Regions from separate parts of the Rhizobium sp. BK619 genome, predicted to be linked through region 1. Evidence: predicted binding sites of a transcription regulator. Region 1 holds the regulator's gene; each other region holds the start of a gene.

The links. The regulator LexA, encoded in region 1, represses DNA repair genes until DNA is damaged. The targets are predictions, from matches to a motif close to TGTTCNNNNTGTGTTCNG.
Region 2: the regulator LexA is predicted to act here: its motif matches at 2,557-2,574, upstream of FHX14_RS03935 (metallopeptidase family protein).
Region 3: the regulator LexA is predicted to act here: its motif matches at 1,891-1,908, upstream of dnaE (DNA polymerase III subunit alpha).
Region 4: the regulator LexA is predicted to act here: its motif matches at 2,798-2,815, upstream of FHX14_RS22855 (PA0069 family radical SAM protein).

Annotation. Positions count from the first base shown of each region.
Region 1 covers NZ_JACIBH010000004.1:205,348-209,986, forward strand. Annotated here, with positions in the region: gene eno (phosphopyruvate hydratase) at 1-262, opposite strand, end outside; gene kdsA (3-deoxy-8-phosphooctulonate synthase) at 403-1,248, opposite strand; gene FHX14_RS09070 (VOC family protein) at 1,245-2,141, opposite strand; gene lexA (transcriptional repressor LexA) at 2,338-3,057, shown strand; gene FHX14_RS09080 (ComEC/Rec2 family competence protein) at 3,038-4,639, opposite strand, start outside.
Region 2 covers NZ_JACIBH010000002.1:109,680-114,318, reverse strand. Annotated here, with positions in the region: gene FHX14_RS03945 (error-prone DNA polymerase) at 1-140, opposite strand, end outside; gene FHX14_RS03940 (DNA polymerase Y family protein) at 137-1,582, opposite strand; gene FHX14_RS32970 (hypothetical protein) at 1,593-2,537, opposite strand; gene FHX14_RS03935 (metallopeptidase family protein) at 2,698-3,135, shown strand; gene FHX14_RS03930 (DUF1737 domain-containing protein) at 3,326-3,532, opposite strand; gene FHX14_RS03925 (CoA ester lyase) at 3,532-4,437, opposite strand; gene FHX14_RS03920 (hypothetical protein) at 4,551-4,639, shown strand, end outside.
Region 3 covers NZ_JACIBH010000008.1:322,165-326,803, forward strand. Annotated here, with positions in the region: gene FHX14_RS17575 (lipoprotein-releasing ABC transporter permease subunit) at 1-432, shown strand, start outside; gene FHX14_RS17580 (ABC transporter ATP-binding protein) at 447-1,130, shown strand; partial or broken gene FHX14_RS17585 (DUF5680 domain-containing protein) at 1,179-1,641, opposite strand; gene dnaE (DNA polymerase III subunit alpha) at 2,145-4,639, shown strand, end outside.
Region 4 covers NZ_JACIBH010000012.1:118,311-122,949, forward strand. Annotated here, with positions in the region: gene FHX14_RS22845 (F0F1 ATP synthase subunit B) at 1-249, shown strand, start outside; gene FHX14_RS22850 (ribonuclease HII) at 663-1,352, opposite strand; gene FHX14_RS22855 (PA0069 family radical SAM protein) at 1,573-2,730, opposite strand; gene FHX14_RS22860 (glycosyl transferase) at 2,869-3,387, shown strand; gene FHX14_RS22865 (hypothetical protein) at 3,728-4,042, shown strand; gene moaB (molybdenum cofactor biosynthesis protein B) at 4,064-4,615, opposite strand; gene FHX14_RS22875 (4-(cytidine 5'-diphospho)-2-C-methyl-D-erythritol kinase) at 4,615-4,639, opposite strand, start outside.

The DNA.
Region 1 (4,639 bases):
GGATCTGGTTTTCGGCATCGATGCCGCCGATCGCGTCGAAGATCTCGGTATTGGCCGCATCGACCGCCTTCTGCACGCCCTTGCCGAGGTAGCGCTTGCCGCCGTCGCGCAGCTCGACCGCCTCATGCGCGCCCGTCGAAGCGCCCGAGGGAACGGCCGCGCGGCCCATGCTGCCGTCTTCGAGATAGACATCGACTTCGACGGTGGGGTTGCCACGGCTATCGAGAATCTCGCGGGCGATGATATCGGTGATTGCAGTCATGGGTTCTTCCTGCTCGGTGGGTGATCAATCGTTCGAAGCCTGTCATAATCGAAGGCGTGCAAATTACAATGGCGCATTGCACACCTTCGATCTGCATGTCTGATCGTCGCTATAGCACGAACATGTCAGGCTTTTGACTGTCAGCCCTTGGCGACGGCATCGAAGGCCAGCAGCTTTTCCAGCAGCCGCGGCATGTCCTTGAGATAGACCATGTTCGGGCCGTCGGACGGTGCATTGTCCGGGTCCTGGTGGGTTTCGACGAAGACGCCGGCAATACCGGTCGCTACCGCTGCGCGCGCCAGCGTTTCCACGAATTCCCGCTGCCCCCCGGAGGAATCGCCCTGCCCGCCCGGCTGCGCCACGGAATGGGTCGCATCGAAAACGACGGGGGCGCCCATCGACGCCATGATTGGCAGCGAGCGCATGTCGGAAACCAACGTATTATAGCCGAAGGAGGCGCCGCGTTCGCAGAGCAGCACGTTCGGATTGCCGCTGGCGTTGAGCTTCTTCAGTACGTTCCTCATGTCCCAGGGGGCGAGGAACTGGCCCTTCTTGACATTGACGGCACGGCCGGTCTCGGCGGCGGCGATCAGAAGGTCGGTCTGACGGCAGAGGAAGGCCGGAATCTGCAGGACATCGACCACCTTTGCCACTTCGGCGCATTGCTCGGCGGTGTGAACGTCGGTCAGGACCGGAAAGCCGAATTCCTTCTTGAGATCGGCAAAGACCTGCATGCCCTTTTCAAGCCCGATGCCGCGCTCGGCCGACAGCGAGGTGCGGTTCGCCTTGTCGAACGAACTTTTGTAGACGAGGCCGATGCCGAGCTTGGCGCAGAGCTCTTTGAGCGTCCCGGCAACCATGAAAGCGTGGTCGCGGCTCTCCATCTGGCACGGGCCGGCAATCAGCGACAGGCGGCCGGTATTGGAGAAGGTGACCTGGCCTGCGCCCTCGCCGATCCTGACTTCAGAATTCGTATCAGTGCTCATCGTGTTTCCTCGAAGGCGAAGAGCGTGCCCTGCCCGGGCGCCGGCTTCACCAGAATGCGATTGTTCTTGCGCGTGTAGGTCACTCCGTTAGCAGCCAAATGCGCTTCTGTCACGGCAAGATCGGCGACAGTGAAGAGGATAGCCCGGCCGCGCAGGCCGCGGTCGGCGGATGAGACGGCGATCTCGAAATAGGCCTCCAGCCCCTCCGGGGTCATCAGGCTGATTTTCGCGTTCGGCGCGGCGATATTGACGCCGAAACCGGTTTTTTCGACGGCCGACTGCGCAGCGGCAAGGCCGACGAAGGCCGCGAATGCGGCGGGTTCCGGCGCGCAAAGCGCAATCTCGGCAATGCCTGTTACGCCATTGGCATGCGTCTCCAGCGCGCGGCGGTCGGACGGCAGCGGATTGATGCGCTCGACGCTGAAGAGGAAGAAATCCGGCGCGCGCAACTCAGCGGCAAAGGCCAGCTTGAAGCCGGCAATGGTCTCGAAACCATCAGGCATTTTCATCGGTCGGCTGAACTGCAGCATCTCGCCGGCGCTCGATCCGCTGCCGGCGAAGTGGCGATGATCGCGGCCGGCATCGCTGGTGGCAAAGGCCACCGCGGAAAGCCCCTCCTCGCCGCAACGGAAGCGGAAGGCTCGGTTGCGGGCAGTGAAGACATTGCCTTGCCGCGCCGACGCCTCGCTCTCTTCGACGCTGGCGATACCAAGCGGCTCCAGATAGGTCTTGTCGGCAAAGAAGACGCAGGCATTCTCCGTGCCGAAGGGATGGCGGGCATCGGCGGCAACGGTGAAGCCGAGCTTGCCGAGCCGCTCGCGAGCCAGATCGATATTGACGACGGGCAGCACCACATGATCCAGCGGGTGCGGTTTGGCGGAACGCTCGTTCATCATATCCCTCCCTCAAACGACAAGAGATGTGCGACAGCGCCACCCCCATTGCAAGACATGTGTGCCAATCCGGCGAATGAAAATAAAAATCTCAACGAGTTGGCGGCAAGTTTTACGGAAATTTAGCACCTTGCGGAACACATATGGAACATATAGTGTCTGTTCTGGATTTGTTTCAATCAGGGGTCACACGCCGATGCTCACGCGCAAACAACAGGAGCTTCTCCTTTTCATTCATGAGCGCATGAAGGAATCCGGCGTTCCGCCTTCTTTCGACGAGATGAAGGATGCCCTGGATCTGGCCTCGAAATCCGGCATTCATCGCCTGATTACGGCGCTCGAGGAACGCGGATTCATTCGCCGCCTACCGAACCGCGCCAGGGCGCTCGAGGTCATCAAGCTTCCCGAAGCCTATAGCCCCAGCATCCAGCCCCGGCGCGGCTTTTCGCCAAGCGTCATCGAGGGCAGCCTTGGCAAGCCCCAGCCGGCTGCTGCCCCCGCGCCTGCAAAACCCGTCGCCGACAACGGCAACTCGGTCTCGGTGCCGGTCATGGGCCGAATCGCTGCCGGCGTTCCGATCTCGGCGATCCAGAACAACACCCATGACATCGTTGTTCCCGCCGACATGCTTGGCTCCGGTGAACATTATGCGCTGGAGGTCAAAGGCGATTCGATGATCGACGCCGGCATCTTCGATGGCGACACGGTGATCATCCGCAACGGCAGCACCGCAAGCCCCGGCGACATCGTCGTTGCCCTCGTCGATGACGAGGAAGCGACACTGAAGCGCTTCCGCCGCAAGGGCGCCTCGATCGCACTTGAAGCGGCCAACCCGGCTTACGAGACCCGGATCTTCGGGCCGGACCGCGTCAAGGTGCAGGGCAAACTCGTCGGCCTCATTCGCCGCTATCACTGACACCGGACAGGCCGGATTCGGTAAAACTGTTGCTGCGCCAGTCATAGGCGCGCTGGCGCATCCACGGCCGCGACAGCGTTTCGAATGCGGTTGCGACCTCCAGGCCGGCATCCGCGAAACGCAACTCGACGGAACCGGTCCTGCGCAGCGTCTCACCGGTGAAGAGCGTCGCGCCTGAGCGGCAGCTGTTGAAACGCAGACGGACCGGCGTCACGACGATATCGGCCGAATCGCAGGCCGGACCGAGATAAGCGGCATTGTCGATGATGGTTACCACACGGCCATTGCCAAGCCTCGATGTGCACCAGGCCTTCTTGACGCAGGAAAAGCGGTTTGTTTCTCCGCCCGCGGCAGCCGCCCGCATTGCTGTCCTTGCTTCATTCTGCTGCTCGCGGGAAAGCCTGACGCGGCGGTCTTCTCCCTCCGGTGGGATAGCGGGGCCATCCAGCATCTTCGGCGGGTGATGGGTCGGCAGGACCAGCGCTCTTTGCCACTGGTCGAAGATGAAATCCGGCGGGTTTTCACGATTGGAAGCCATTGCCGCGGTCTCGACGAGCGCGACCAGACCGCCGTCCTCCGAAATCACCAGATCCGGCGGCCGCGGAACCGGCAGAATCAGCACCAGAAGCGTCGAGACGGCGAGGATCGATGTGCCGGCATGGCGAAGCCGGGTACGCAGCAACGTCAGCAGCAGGAAGCCTGCCACGGCGACGGCGAAATACCAGGCGGGCAAGCGGCCGACGCCGATATCGCCGCCCCAGCCGGACACCGTCTTGGCGACTGCGATCACCAGATCGAGCCCGAAGCCGACCACCTTCCAGAGCGGAGCGTCCAGACCGAACGGCATGAGCAACATCGCCAGCAGCCCGGCCGGCATGACGATGAAGGAGATGATCGGCATCGTCGCGAGGTTTGCCGGCAGGCCGTAAGCGGTCAGGCGATGAAAATGCTCGATCGAAAACAGCGCCGTGGAGAAGCCGCCGATCAGCGAGGTCAGGAAGACGCCGCCGAAGAAACCGGCGACCGCAACGACCGGCCGGAAGACCGGCAACTTCAGCCAGGCGTTTTCGCGGATGCGCCGGTCTTTCCACAGCTGATAACCCGATACCAATGCCAATGTCGCGGCAAAGGACATCTGGAAGCTCGGACCCAGGACTTCGGAGGGCGAAATGGCAATGATGACAAGGGCCGAGAGAACGACATTGCGCAGGCTGATCGACGGCCGATCGAAGAAGACGGCGATCAGCATGATGGCCATCATGATAAAGGCGCGTTCAGCCGAGACCCCGAAGCCGGAGATCAGGTAGTAAGCGGTGACGGCGATGAGCGCGCCTGCTGCGGCGATCTTCTTGGTCGGATAAGCCTGGGCAACGCCCGGAAAGAGGCTGAGCAGCATCCGGAAGCCGACGAAGAAGATGCCGGCCGACAGCGCCATGTTGAGGCCGGAGATCGCAACAATATGAGCAAGACCGGACTGGCGCAGCGCTTCCGTCGTCGCATTCGAGATGGCGCGCCGCTCGTCGGTCACCAGTGCAGCGGCAAAAGCGCCGGTATCGCCGGGCAGGATCGACCGAATGCGGTC
Region 2 (4,639 bases), on a different contig from region 1:
GAATTCCGGTCCGCAATGCCGAGACCGCCGAGTCTGAGATGAGCGGCTTGCACGACCATCTCTTCCGGACCGGAGGCGCCTTCGAGAAACGAAAAATTCGTCCTCACGCCGATCTCGAAAAATGCGGACCCGCTCTTCATGCAAACACACCGTGCATGAACCAGCGAGGATCGAGTTCGCGGCCATAAAAACCGCGGCGATAGATCCAGAACCGATGTCCGGTCTCGTCCTCGATGCGGAAATAGTCGCGCGCCTCGGCGTCATCCCCATCGATCCACCATTCCATGGCGATCCGTTCCGGCCCTTCGCTTCTTGCCACCTGATGCTGCAAGCGCCGCCAGCGGAAAATCTGCGGCGGACCATCGGGCACTTCGGCAAGCATGATCTCAACCGGCTCCGGCGTGGCAAAAAGCCGGAGCGGGCGCTCTTGGCGGAAAGGAAGCTGGATGTCCTGCGCCGCCTTCCGCCTGGGAAGACGATCCATCACAGGAACGGTGATGACCGCGCGTTCCGGCACATGGCTCTCACGCAGCTGGAAGCTTTGCAGGCAATCCGCACCCAGCCGGGCCGAGACCCGATCGACGAAGGCCGAAAGCGAAATCTCGCCCTGACGGTCGCCCTCGAAATCCGCCTGTGCCTCGTTGAAAGGATCATGCCGCAACACATTCAACCGCAGGATTTCGAAACCATAGCCGGCATCGAGATCGTCATAAACCGCCTGCAATCGCTCGGAAAAAAGCCCGGCAATGAATTTTGGTTCGCGAAGCGGCTGCGAAGCGGCGACGGCGATACGAAAGACCCTGCCATCGACGCGGAACAGCACCAGTTCAAACGCCCGCCCGCCGACCCCCCGCGTCTCCAGCGACGGCTGCAGCGACATGGCGACCTGCCGGGTGACGGCAAGGATCTGTTCTTCCGTGCCGATCGGCTCGATCAGGCGGCTTTCGGCCGAGAGGCTGGCGACCGGACGCCGCGGTGAGACCGGCTCCTCCTCGCGTCCCAGCGCCTGGTCGAGACGCAGAAGCAGTCCCGGGCCGAACCGGCGGGTCAGCGGCGCGCGCGGTGCATCGATGACGTCGCCGACATATTTCAGGCCGAGCTTCCTCAGCGCATCGACGGTTTGTCCTTCCAGCCGCAAGGCTGCAACCGGCAAGGACATCAGCACCTGCTCCGTCTCCTCGTCTTCGATCACCCCGCCTTGCCCGAAGCGCGACGCGGCCCAGGAAAGACCCGGTGAGGATGAGATGGCGCCCCGCGCATCGATCCCCATATGAAAAAGCCGCGACAGCACATCCTTGAGAAGCGCCTTTTCCCCGCCGAAAAGATGGGCGCAGCCGCTAATGTCGAGAAACAGGCCGTCCTTGCCGTCGAACGCCACCAGCGGCGTATAACGGTCGCACCAGTCGGCAATGGCCTCCAGCAACCGCTGGTCGGCTGCCGGATCCTCTTCCGCGACCTCGAGCGTCGGGTACATGGCGCGCGCTTCGGCAACGCCCTGATCCTTTTTCAGCCCCAGCCGCTCGGCCAACTCGTCCAGCGCCGTCAGCCGCATGGCATTGTTGAGCTTGCCGGAACAGACGATAGGCGGTGCCTCAGGACGCCCTGTCGAACGCCAGGAGAGCCCCCATCGCCTGCGGGCGATGCGGTCCGTTGGCAGATGCGGAAAGCTGAGCGCCAGAATACGCTGACGGCTCGCCTGGAGGACGAACGAGGTTTGGCTCGGCGACAGGGAGAAATTCGCGTTCATGGGGGTTCCACTCCAGAAAAAAGCAGAGCGGGGCCGGATTGCGGCCCTTCTCCAGCGTGAGACGGAAAATCGGATTGCCGATACTGCCGGAAAGCTTCGATTCCCCCGGCAACGGCCGCAGAGCGGATGGAGCCGGTTCGACATGCAGACGGAAGGCCGCGCTGCTTGCCTCCTCCGCCCCGGCCTGGCGGACAAGAAAGAGCGGACGGCGGGCAGCCCGCGCCCTGAGACTGAGCCTGCGGCTTTCGGTCAGGCCGAAATGGGCGGGATTGCCGCGCACTTCGAAGATGACGGCCGAGAAGGCAGCGCTTTCCACCGCGGTCTCCACCAGCCAGAGCGCCTCGTCCAGCTTGCGCGGCGCCGCATGGAGAAACCGCTCCGGGCTCAGCCCGAAATCTCGCAGCCCGGGAGCATAGGGACGACCGGCCTCCAGCGTGCCGACGGCATCGCCGATCCAGAGCAACGGCAAAAGCCTGCCGGTATCTGCTTCCTGCTTCTGCAACCGGGCGGCGACAGCCATCGCCAGCCCGCTTGCCGCACCGGCATCACGCGACAGATCGGAGCGGAATTCGGTGATCGCATCGAGCGGCAGGCCGCCTTCCAGCGCATCATCAAGACATTCCACCCCAAACGCCAGCGGCGGCAGACTACGTCTCGAGGGTGTCTTTCCACCCTCTGCCAAGGCTTCCCGCTCCGCTGCCGCAAGCGCCGGCGCGGGCTTTCCCTCCAGTCTGGCGATGGTTTCGCGGAGCGCAAAAAGCCGCTCGCGCGCCAGGGCGTGCTGCGCCATGGCGTTCTCCAATCTGTCTTGTTCCTGTTATGTTCTTATAGATTCCAGAGAGCTAATGAAGAGTCAACGGCCATTTTCTATGAATTTATTCCTGCCTTTGATTCCGCACTCGAAAATCGGCGAGAAAGGTTCTATATGGCCCGCAAAGGAAGGAATATTCATGGCCCGCATAGACCAGAGCGATGATTGGCGGGACCGCCATGCGCCGACGATCAGCACCTTCGAGTCGCTGGCCATGGAGGCCTATAGCCATCTGCCGGATGAGTTTCGCCAGCTGACGACCAACCTCACGATCGAGATCGAAGATTTCCCCGATGACGATGTTTTCGAGGACATGGCGCTGGAAACCCCTTTCGATCTTCTCGGTCTTTTCGAAGGCAGGGGTATTTCCGAGCGTTTCACGCTGGAAACCGGCGAGATGCCGAACCGCATCCGTCTCTACCGGCGCCCCATTCTCGATTACTGGGCAGAGAACGACGAGACGCTCGGCGATATCATCACCCATGTCCTGATCCACGAGATCGGCCACCATTTCGGGCTGAGCGACGACGATATGGAGCGGATCGAGGCAAGCGCCGAGGAAGCCGCCGAGCGCTAGCGTAATCGGCCCGAAAATCGGAATCGATTTTCGGATAGCACGATGCGTAGATTCAAACTGTTACAGCGTCCTTTGCGCGTCTGATAAGACGCGCGGCGCTGTAATGCATGTCGCCCGGAAGTGTGCAGCGGTTCCGGGATAACGACATGCATAAAACAAAGAGCTGAAGCCGTGCTTCCGGCAGCACGCGTTATTGCTCGGAGAGCTTTATCTCCGGATGGTAATCCTTGCCTTCGACCGTCTTGACGACGGCCTGGCCGCACTGCATCGCGCCGGTTGCGGCATTGAAGGCATAGGTCGGCGAGCCCTCCAGCGACCAGCCCTTGTTGAGGGCGGCGGTGACCTTGTGGCAGAAGGAAGCATCGTCGGGACCGGTCAGGAAGCGGTAGAGTTTCATCAGGCGGGCTTTCTTGCAGAAATCAGGCGAGCTTTATGAACCAGAGCTTCGGCTTGGACAAGATGCAGCCGCTCGATCATCCGCCCGCCTGAATTGATGACATTCAGCCCGTCGGAAGCCGGATCGGCAAAGGCAGCGATGATCGCCTCCGCTTCCGCAATCGCTGCCGGATCCGGGCCGAAATGCCGATTGGCGGCCTCGATCTGCGTCGGATGGATCAGCATCTTGCCGGCAAAGCCCATGGCCCGGCCTTGCAGGCATTCGGCATCGAAACCCTGCTCGTCCCTGAAATCGTTGAAGACGCTGTCGATCGCATCGAGCCCGTAGGCGCTGACCGCCAGGACGACTTGCATCAGCCACGGCACGAGATAGGTTCGTCCCGGCTGCGGCAGGACGCCTGTTTCCTTGCGCAGATCGTTGAGCCCGACGACGAGGCAATCGAGCCGCGAGCCCGGCGTGCGGCCGGATTCGGCGATCGCTCCGGCATTCAGCACGCCACGCGGCGTCTCGATCATCGCCCAGATGCGCAGTTCCTCCGGCGCATCCGCATCGGCGAGCAGATCGCCCATATCGGTGATATCCCGAGGTCCGTCGATCTTGGGAAGAAGAACGGCGTCGGGCACAAGCGCCTTGACCAGGTCCAGGTCCGCCGGCCCGAATTCGGATGACAAAGAATTGATGCGGATGATCCTTTCCTTGCCCTTAAGCGGCGAGCCGGCAAAAAAGGCGCGCAGATTTTCCCGCGCTTGTTCCTTCTTCTCGGGCGAAACGGAATCCTCCAGATCGAAAATAACCGCATCGCAATCAAGCGAATGGCTTTTTTCGAGCGCCCGGAGATTGATGGCGGGCACGCTCAGCACCGAGCGGCGCAGATTTAACGAACGGCGAGGGATGGTTTGGCTCATCGATCATTAGTGCCAAGCTTCGCAAAGCCCGGCAAGACAACAAAAAGCCATGCTTGCCTTGCAGAGAGGAAAAAGAAGGACCACATTCCTTTCCGAAGAAAGGTCTAAAACCCATGCAGAACATTCGCTCCATCTTCTTCATGCTTGCCGGCGCCACCGTTTTCGTGGCCATGTTGCTTTTCACCTTCTCGGTGACGCTTGC
Region 3 (4,639 bases), on a different contig from region 1:
ATGTTCATGATCCTGACGCTGATCGTGCTTGTCGCGGCTCTGAACATTATCTCCGGCCTGATCATGCTGGTGAAGGACAAGAGCAGCGATATCGCCATTCTCCGCACCATGGGCGCCAGCGCCGGCGCGATCATGCGCATCTTCTTCATGACCGGGGCGGCGATCGGGATCGTCGGCACTGTTGCCGGCGTGCTGCTCGGCGTCCTCGTCTGCGTCAACATCGAATCCATCCGCCAGTTCTTCTCCTGGATTTCAGGCACGGTGATCTTCAATCCGCAGGTCTATTTCCTCAGTCAGCTGCCGGCCGAGATGCAGCTCAGCGAAACGATCTCGATCGTCGTCATGGCGCTGACGCTCTCCTTCATCGCGACCATCTTTCCGGCCTGGCGCGCCTCCAGGCTCGATCCGGTGCAGGCCCTGCGCTACGAATAAGGAATGCCGCCTTCATGAAACGCAACGTCGTTCTCAATCTTACCGGCGTCGAGCGCCATTACGGGCAGGGCGATACGCTGCTGCCGATCCTGAAGGGCGCGGATTTTTCGATGTCGAAGGGCGAGATCGTCGCTCTCGTCGCTCCCTCCGGCACCGGCAAATCGACCCTGCTGCATATCGCCGGTCTTCTGGAGCATCCGGACGGCGGTGAAGTCAACATCAGCGGCCATGCCTGTGACGGCCTGAGCGATGAGAAACGCACCGCGATCCGCCGCAGCGAAATCGGCTTCGTCTACCAGTTCCACCACCTGCTGCCGGAATTTTCCGCACTTGAGAACATCATGATGCCGCAGCTGATCGCCGGGCTGTCCTGGAAGGAAGCCGGAGAGCGGGCCGGCCAGCTTCTCGACTACATGCGCATCGGCCACCGCGGCGCCCATCGCCCTGGCGAGCTTTCCGGCGGCGAGCAGCAGCGCGTGGCCATCGCCCGCGCCGTCGCCAACGCGCCGACCCTGCTTCTTGCCGATGAGCCGACCGGCAATCTCGATCCGGAAACGGCAAGCTACGTCTTCGATGCGCTGGAGGCGCTGGTGCGTCAGTCCGGCCTCGCGGCCCTCATCGCCACCCACAATCACGAGCTCGCCCGCCGCATGGATCGGCGCGTGACGATCTCGGATGGCAAGATCGTCGATTTCTGACGCTGAGCTTAAAACGCGTCGCGTGAATCAAGTTTGATGCGACGTGCTTTAGGGGATGACCAGTCCGCCGCGATAATCGAGCATATAGGCTTTCCGGTTATCGACCATGATGCATTCATTGCCGCTGAACCGCTCGCAGTTCCCTTCGCTGTGATCGATATAGCGGCCGAGCGGATGATCGAATTCCATTCCGCCGAGAAAGCGCCGCTGGCGATACATGGCTGAAAGTGCCGCCTTGATCACCGCACCGGCGGCAGCGCCGTCGATGAGATCCGGTGCAACGATCCAACCGAAATAATTCATCACCCAGACAGGCTCGCCGGCAAACCAGACAACCTCCTGTCCGGCGAAATCGGTGCCGCCGAAATAACTGTCGAGATAGCGCCAGTCGCCGCGCTCATAACCGATATCGTGGGCACCCGGCCGGCAGGGCGCGTGGGACACCGCCGCCGACATAGGTCGCAGCCTTGGCTTCCACGACGAATTCATTGAGCATTGCAATGTCGAGCATATCCCGTTCTCCTCTCCGCCGGATGCTGGCAAATATGCTGCGGCATGTAAAGAACAAAAACAGAACAATAATGGGAAGCAAGCGGGTCGCCGTAAGAGGCGGTCTGCCGCGCAAGCAGCATGTCCCAGCGTCACCGATTGCGAAAGGACCGGAGCGGCCCAACGGATCGCGCACAGGTCCCCGCCGATTCGCGATGCGCGTCCCGGGATTTTCAAACGCAAGAAAGAAGGAAAAGATTCCTGTTGACAATGGAACATATATCGAACAAATTGAAAACATAACGAGTAAAGGAGAGCCAAATGACTGACATGATCCGTGATATCGCAGCATTCACCTCCATCGCAATGTTCGTCGCCAGCTTCTCGCTCATCGTCATGGCGATCTAAAGTTTTCAGGGGACCGCATGCCAAACATGCGGTCCGGACGCGGGACTTCTTCTGGACATCATCGCCCTCTATGCCGACAATGCGTCCGATTCATTCGGGTGATTGGGAAGGCATGACATGGCGGATATGGCAATGGGTTCAACGGGTGAGGCGACCGGCGGTACGCCGGGCTTCATCCACCTGAGGGTCCACTCCGCCTATTCGCTTCTCGAAGGCGCCTTGCCGCTGAAGAAGATACTTTACAAGGCGACCGGCGACAGCCAGCCGGCGATCGCCATCACCGATACCAACAATCTGTTCATTGCGCTGGAATTCTCCCAGAAGGCGATGGACGACGGCCTGCAGCCGATCATCGGCTGCCAGGTCTCGATCGACATGGAAGACGGGTTGGAAACGGAAAAGCGCGGCGGCCAGCAGGCGCTGGTCAAGCTGCCGTCGATCGTTCTTCTTGCCGCCACGGATGCCGGTTACGAACGGCTCGTCGATGTCGTCAGCCGCGCCTATCTCGGCGGTGAAAGCAACCAGGCGATCCATATCCGTGCCTCGTGGTTGGAGGAGGCCGGCACGGAAGGGCTGATCGCCCTGACCGGCGCCCTAACCGGGCCTGTCGACGCGGCGATCAAGGAAGGCCATCCCGCGCAAGGGGAAGCCCGGCTGCTTGCGCTGAAGCGTCTCTTCGGCGACCGGCTCTATGTCGAATTGCAGCGGCACGGCACTTACGACAAACGCCACGAGCAGAAGATTGTCGGGCTCGCATATGCCCATGACCTGCCGCTCGTTGCGACCAACGAGGCTTTCTTTCCGACACGCGACGATTACGACGCTCATGACGCGCTGATGGCGGTCGCCCACAATGCCATCGTCTCCGACGACAGCCGCTTTCGCCTCACCCCGGACCATTATCTGAAGAGCCGGGCCGAGATGGCCAAGCTGTTTGCCGACTTGCCGGAAGCGCTGGAAAACACGATCGAGATCGCCAAGCGATGCTCCTTCGTGCTGAAGACGCGAAAGCCGATCCTGCCGCGCTTCACCGGCGCGACCGACGACGCCGAGGAGGCCGAACGCGCCGAGGCGAGCGAGTTGCGCCGCCAGGCTGTGGAGGGGCTGGACATGCGGCTTGCAACGCTCGGCATGTCGCCGGGCTACGAGGAAATGGATTATCGCGAGCGGCTGGATTTCGAGCTCAGCGTCATCGAGCGCATGCGTTTTCCCGGTTACTTCCTGATCGTTGCCGACTTCATCAAATGGGCCAAGCAGCACGACATCCCGGTCGGTCCCGGCCGCGGTTCGGGCGCCGGGTCGCTTGTCGCCTACGCCTTGACGATCACCGACGTCGATCCGCTGCGGTTTTCGCTGCTCTTCGAACGCTTCCTCAATCCCGAACGCGTCTCGATGCCGGACTTCGACATCGACTTCTGCCAGGACCGCCGCGAAGAGGTGATCCGCTATGTCCAGGCCAAGTATGGCCGCGAACAGGTGGCGCAGATCATCACCTTCGGTTCGCTGCAGGCGCGCGCCGCCCTTCGCGACGTCGGCCGCGTGCTTGAGATGCCCTACGGCCAGGTCGACAAGATCTGCAAACTCGTGCCGAACAATCCGGCCAATCCGACGCCGCTCTCCAAGGCGATCGAGGAGGAGCCGAAGCTGCAGGAGGAGGCGGCGAAAGAGCCTGTCGTCGCGCGCCTGCTCGACATTGCCCAGAAGATCGAGGGGCTTTACCGCCATGCCTCGACGCATGCCGCCGGCATCGTCATCGGCGATCGCCCGCTTTCCAAGCTGGTGCCGATGTATCGCGATCCGCGCTCGGACATGCCGGTCACTCAGTTCAACATGAAATGGGTGGAGCAGGCCGGCCTCGTCAAGTTCGACTTCCTTGGCCTGAAGACGCTGACCGTCCTGAAGGTCGCCGTCGATTTCGTCGCCAAACGCGGCATAAATGTCGATCTCGCGGCCATTCCTCTCGATGACAAACCGACCTACGAGATGCTGTCGCGCGGCGAGACGGTCGGCGTGTTCCAGGTGGAAAGTGCCGGCATGCGCAAGGCGCTGATCGGCATGAAGCCGGACTGCATCGAGGATATCATCGCGCTGGTGGCGCTCTACCGCCCGGGCCCGATGGAGAATATCCCGACCTACAATGCCCGCAAGCACGGTGACGAAGAGCTGGAATCGATCCATCCGATGATCGACCACCTGCTCAAGGAAACCCAAGGGGTCATCGTCTATCAGGAACAGGTGATGCAGATCGCCCAGGTCCTGTCCGGCTACTCGCTCGGAGAGGCCGATCTTCTGCGCCGGGCCATGGGCAAGAAGATCAAGGCCGAGATGGACCAGCAGCGCGAACGCTTCGTCGTCGGCGCCGTCAAGAACGGCGTCTCGAAGCCGCAGGCCGACAATATTTTCGAACTGCTGGCGAAGTTCGCCAATTACGGCTTCAACAAGTCGCATGCCGCCGCCTACGCCATCGTCTCCTACCAGACGGCCTATATGAAGGCGCATTATCCGGTCGAATTCCTCGCCGCCTCGATGACGCTCGACATGTCCAACACGGAAAAGGTCAATGATTTCCGCCAGGATGCCAAGCGGCTCGGCATCGAGGTGATCGCCCCTTC
Region 4 (4,639 bases), on a different contig from region 1:
GAGCGTGAAGCCCAGATGCTGACCGCCGAGGCGAAGAAGAAGACGGAAGAATTCGTCGCCAACCGCACGGCGCTTTCCGAGCAGAAGATCAAGCAGGCCGAGGTCGAGGCGATGAAGGCGGTCCGTTCCGCCGCCGTCGATCTCGCAATCGCGGCCGCCGAAACGGTGCTCGCCAAGCAGGCGGACGGCAAGGTCCAGTCCGAACTCTTCGGCAATGCCATCGGCCAGGTCAAGACACGGCTCAACTGAGCGGTATCGTTTGGTATGATGAAAAGGCCGGGCATGTCCCGGCCTTTTGTCTTTGGTGAATACTCAATCTCGGTTCGAGGGCATGCCGCTCCCTCTCGATTCCCTCTTCTCCCCTCGGGGAGAAGGTGCCCGTAGGGCGGATGAGGGGGCCGGGAATGCCGGTCTTTCCGAATAAAACCGATGAGGGCTTCGACCGTTGCGCTCTTATATCGACTGATTCAGGGCGGTGGCGCGCGGGGTTAGCGCTGGCGTGGCGGATAGGTTTTCCGTGAGGACGTGCCGTGCGGCCCCCTCATCCGCCTGCCGGCACCTTCTCCCCGCCGGGGAGAAGAGAATATGCCGCGGCCTCTCTTTTCCACGCGCCTCTTTCGGTGCTCGTCCGGCTTCTCATTGCCTGGTTTTCTTTGGGCGACCTATTCCGAGATCAGCTCGTCCATCTGAGGACCATCCTCGACCTTGCGCAGCGGCCGAAAACTCATCCGGTGCAGGGAGCAGGGGCCGAGCTTTTCGATGCCGGCGCGGTGCTGCGCCGTGCCGTAGCCGACATGGGCGGCAAAGCCGTAATCCGGAAATACGTGATGAGCCCGCGCCATCATTCGGTCACGTGTCACCTTGGCGACGATCGAGGCGGCGGCGATCGAGACCGAGCGGGCATCGCCCTTGACCACCGCCTGTCCGGGGCAGTCAAGGCCGGGCGGCACGTCGAGCCCGTCGGTCAGCACGTAGCTTGCCGGAATGGCGAGGCTGCAGATGGCGCGGCGCATGGCGTCGAGGCTCGCCTTGCGGATATCGGTCTCGTCGATCCGCGTCGAGCTGGATGAGGCGATCGAGACGGTGGCGGTCGCCAGGATCTGCACGAACAATTCCTCGCGCCGTTGCGCCGAAAGCTGCTTGGAATCGTTCAGCCCCTCCGGGATGCGCTTCGGATCGAGAATGACGGCGGCAGCGACGACCGGCCCGGCCAGCGGCCCGCGGCCTGCCTCGTCGGCGCCGGCCACCGGCCAGTGGCCGGCCTTGCGGGCTTTGAGCTCCAGCCGGAAATCCGGCACCAGAGGGGCCGCTTGGAACAGCTGGGGAGAATCGGGTGGCGTGCGAGGTTTCATGCGGCTGAACCTCGCACGCCAACCCGATTGCCCGCAAGTCCCCGATCAGGGCGGCGGTCGGGGACCGGGTCCGGCGGATGGTGGCGGTCAGGGCCATCCGCAGGAATTGCGCTCGGGCTCGAAATCAGGGCGGTTTTTCGATGGGCCGATGCGCAAGCTTCAAACAATTCCAGGAAAAGTGCTTTGCGGTTTTCCGTCCGGAACTGCGTAAGAACAAAGCCTAGAGCAGCGACAGCTGCACGCCGCTGCCATCCGGCGGCACGAACAGGTCGTCGCGTAGCGGCATGCCGCGCCGCGTCAGACCGAAACGTCGGGCGGCCATTTCAAACCGCCGGGCGATCTGCCAGGCATAGGGACCGGCGCCCTTCATGCGTTTGCCGAATTCGGCATCATAATCCTTGCCGCCGCGCATCGAGCGCACCAGCGACATCACATGCCGGTAGCGATCGGGATAATGCTGCAGCAGCCAGTCGCGGAAGAGCGGGCTGACCTCGAGCGGCAGTCTCAGGATGACATAACTCGCCTCGGCGGCGCCGGCAGCCTTGGCCGATTCGAGGATGCGCTCCAGCTCGTGATCGTTCAGCGCCGGAATGAGCGGGGCGGCCATCACCGCCGTCTGGATGCCGGCTTCCGACAGGGTGTGAATGGTCTCCAGCCGGCGCGGCGGCGTGGCGGCGCGCGGCTCCATCGTCCGGGCAAGCTTGCGGTCGAGCGTGGTGACGGAGATACCGACGCGCACCAGGTTCTTCGCCGCCATCTCCTGCAGAATGTCGAGATCCCGCAGGATCATCGCCGACTTGGTGACGATCGATACTGGATGGTTCGCCTTGTTCAAGACCTCGAGAATGCTGCGCATGATGCGCCATTCCTTTTCGATCGGCTGATAGGGGTCGGTATTGGTGCCGATCGCGATCGCCCGCACCTTATAGCCCGGCTTGGCAAGCTCCCGCTCCAGCAGCTTTGCCGCATCCGGCTTGGCGAAGAGTTTCGTCTCGAAATCGAGCCCCGCCGAAAGCCCCATATAGGCGTGCGTCGGCCGGGCGAAACAATAGATGCAGCCATGCTCGCAGCCGCGATAGGGGTTGATCGAGCGATCGAAGCCAATGTCAGGCGATTCGTTGCGGGTAATGGCCGTGCGCGGCTTCTCGATCTGCACGTCCGTCTTGAACGGCGGCAGCTCTTCCAGCGTCTGCCAGCCATCGTCGAAGGTCTCGCGCTGCAACGCCTCGAATCTGCCTGTCGGGTTCAATCCCGCCCCGCGCCCACGACGCCTATCGACCTCGATCCGCAGCCCGGAGGATACGATCATCGCATCGGCAATATCTGCCGTATTGGCAGGCGCAAATGCGGCCTGCCCTGCCAGGGACTGCTCTCTCATCGGATTCTCCCGCGGCAAAAGCCATCGCTTCCGCCCGTTTTGATGATTAAATTCCTATCCGCAAAACAAGAACAATGCAAGAACAAAATGCGGAAAACGCCGCTGGCAATAATTTGTGCGGCGCATTATGAATGGGCAATGTTGACGGTTGTTCTCGAATGTCAGGATCAGGAAGCTGAGCTGGCCCAGACTTTATCGGTATTGGTGGCAGGCGCGGTGGAGGGGCTCGTCAGCGATGTGGTCGTGCTCGATCACGGCTCGCGCGACGGCAGCTCGCGGGTCGCCGACGCCGCCGGCTGCCGGTTTTATTCGCAGTGGGATATCAAGGACATCGTCCGCTCCGCCCGCGGCGAATGGCTGCTCTTCGTCGAACCCGGCGCACGGCCTCAGGCCGGCTGGATCGACGAGATCGCCGAATATATGGCGCTGAACAAGCTGCCGGCGCGCTTCACCGCCTCGCGCGGCTACCGGCGCCCGTTTTTCCAGCGCCTCGGTCGCGCCGTCCCTCCGCTGGAGCTCGGTTTGCTGATGCCGAAGAGCGAGGCGCTCGCCGCCGCCACGAGCGGCATGCGGCTGGCCGAATTCGTCAAGAGCCGCAAGCTGCGCAAGCTCTCAAGCGAACTGATCCCCGCCTGGGTGGCGCGCGCTGCGCGGTAGAACACGAGAAACTGCCCCTCACCCCTAACCCTCTCCCCGTAAACGGGGCGAGGGGACTTGCCCTGCGAGATGTTGGCGAGGGACGGAGAGGTTGCGGCTATTCCCCTTCGCCCCGTTTACGGGGAGAAGGTGGCGGCAGCCGGATGAGGGGCAGCCAGCAGTGATCACGCGCTCACGATCGCACAAAGATGGCGCCCAATCGGATTTTGCGCTATAATTCCGCCATGGCGCCGTCGAAGCGCCTCGCTTCGCAACGGATGGCCATGAATGCCGGTGGACGGCAGAACAGGTCGGCGACAATCTCCTCTTCTGCCGGGTTCCCGGCGGAAGGAGGTGCGTCATGGTACGCGATATGGCTTACGGCCTGCTGGCCGTCATATTGCCGACATTGGTGATCGCGCATCCGCATTCGGCAGCATCACAGACGATGCTCAGTTGCGCAGGCCGATCCGAGGTCGTCAATTTCCTGGACAAGAACTTCGCTGAAAAGCTGACAGCGGTCGGACTGGTCAACGAGAACGCCGTTCTCGAGGTCTATGCCGCCGAAAGCGGCACCTGGACGCTCGTGGTCACGGATGTTCACGGCATAAGCTGCATTCTGCTGTCGGGTGACAGCTGGGAAACGATGCCCACTCTGCCGGGGCTTGCCACATAGCCAATGCCAGCGGCAAGCAGACTATGTCTTGGCGCCGCGTTTCAGGTGTTCGTCCAGACGCGGCATGATCTCGACGAAATTGCAGGGCAGGCTGCGGTAGTCGAGCTGTGCTTTCAAAATGCCGTCCCAGGCATCCCGGCAGGCGCCGGGCGACCCCGGCAGCGCGAAGATGAAGGTGGCGTTGGCAACGCCTGCCGTGGCGCGCGACTGGATCGTCGCCGTGCCGATCTTCTCGTAGGAGATCCGGTGGAAGATGGCGGAAAAGCCGTCCATGCGTTTTTCGAACAAAGGCTCCAGCGCCTCGGGCGTCACATCGCGGCCGGTAAAGCCGGTGCCGCCAGTGGTGATGACGACGTCGATCTCATCTAGCTCGGTCCAGGCCTTCACCCGGGCGGCGATTTTCTCGCGATCATCGGGCACGATCGCCCGGTCGACCAGCCGGTGGCCCGCCTCGGTGATTCGCGCCGCCAGCGTGTCGCCTGACTTGTCCGTTTCCGGCGTGCGCGTATCCGAGACGGTGAGAACCGCAATGCCGACGGCGATGAAGGGCCGCTTGTCGTCCAGACCTGCCATCACATGCCTCCCGAAACCGTTTCC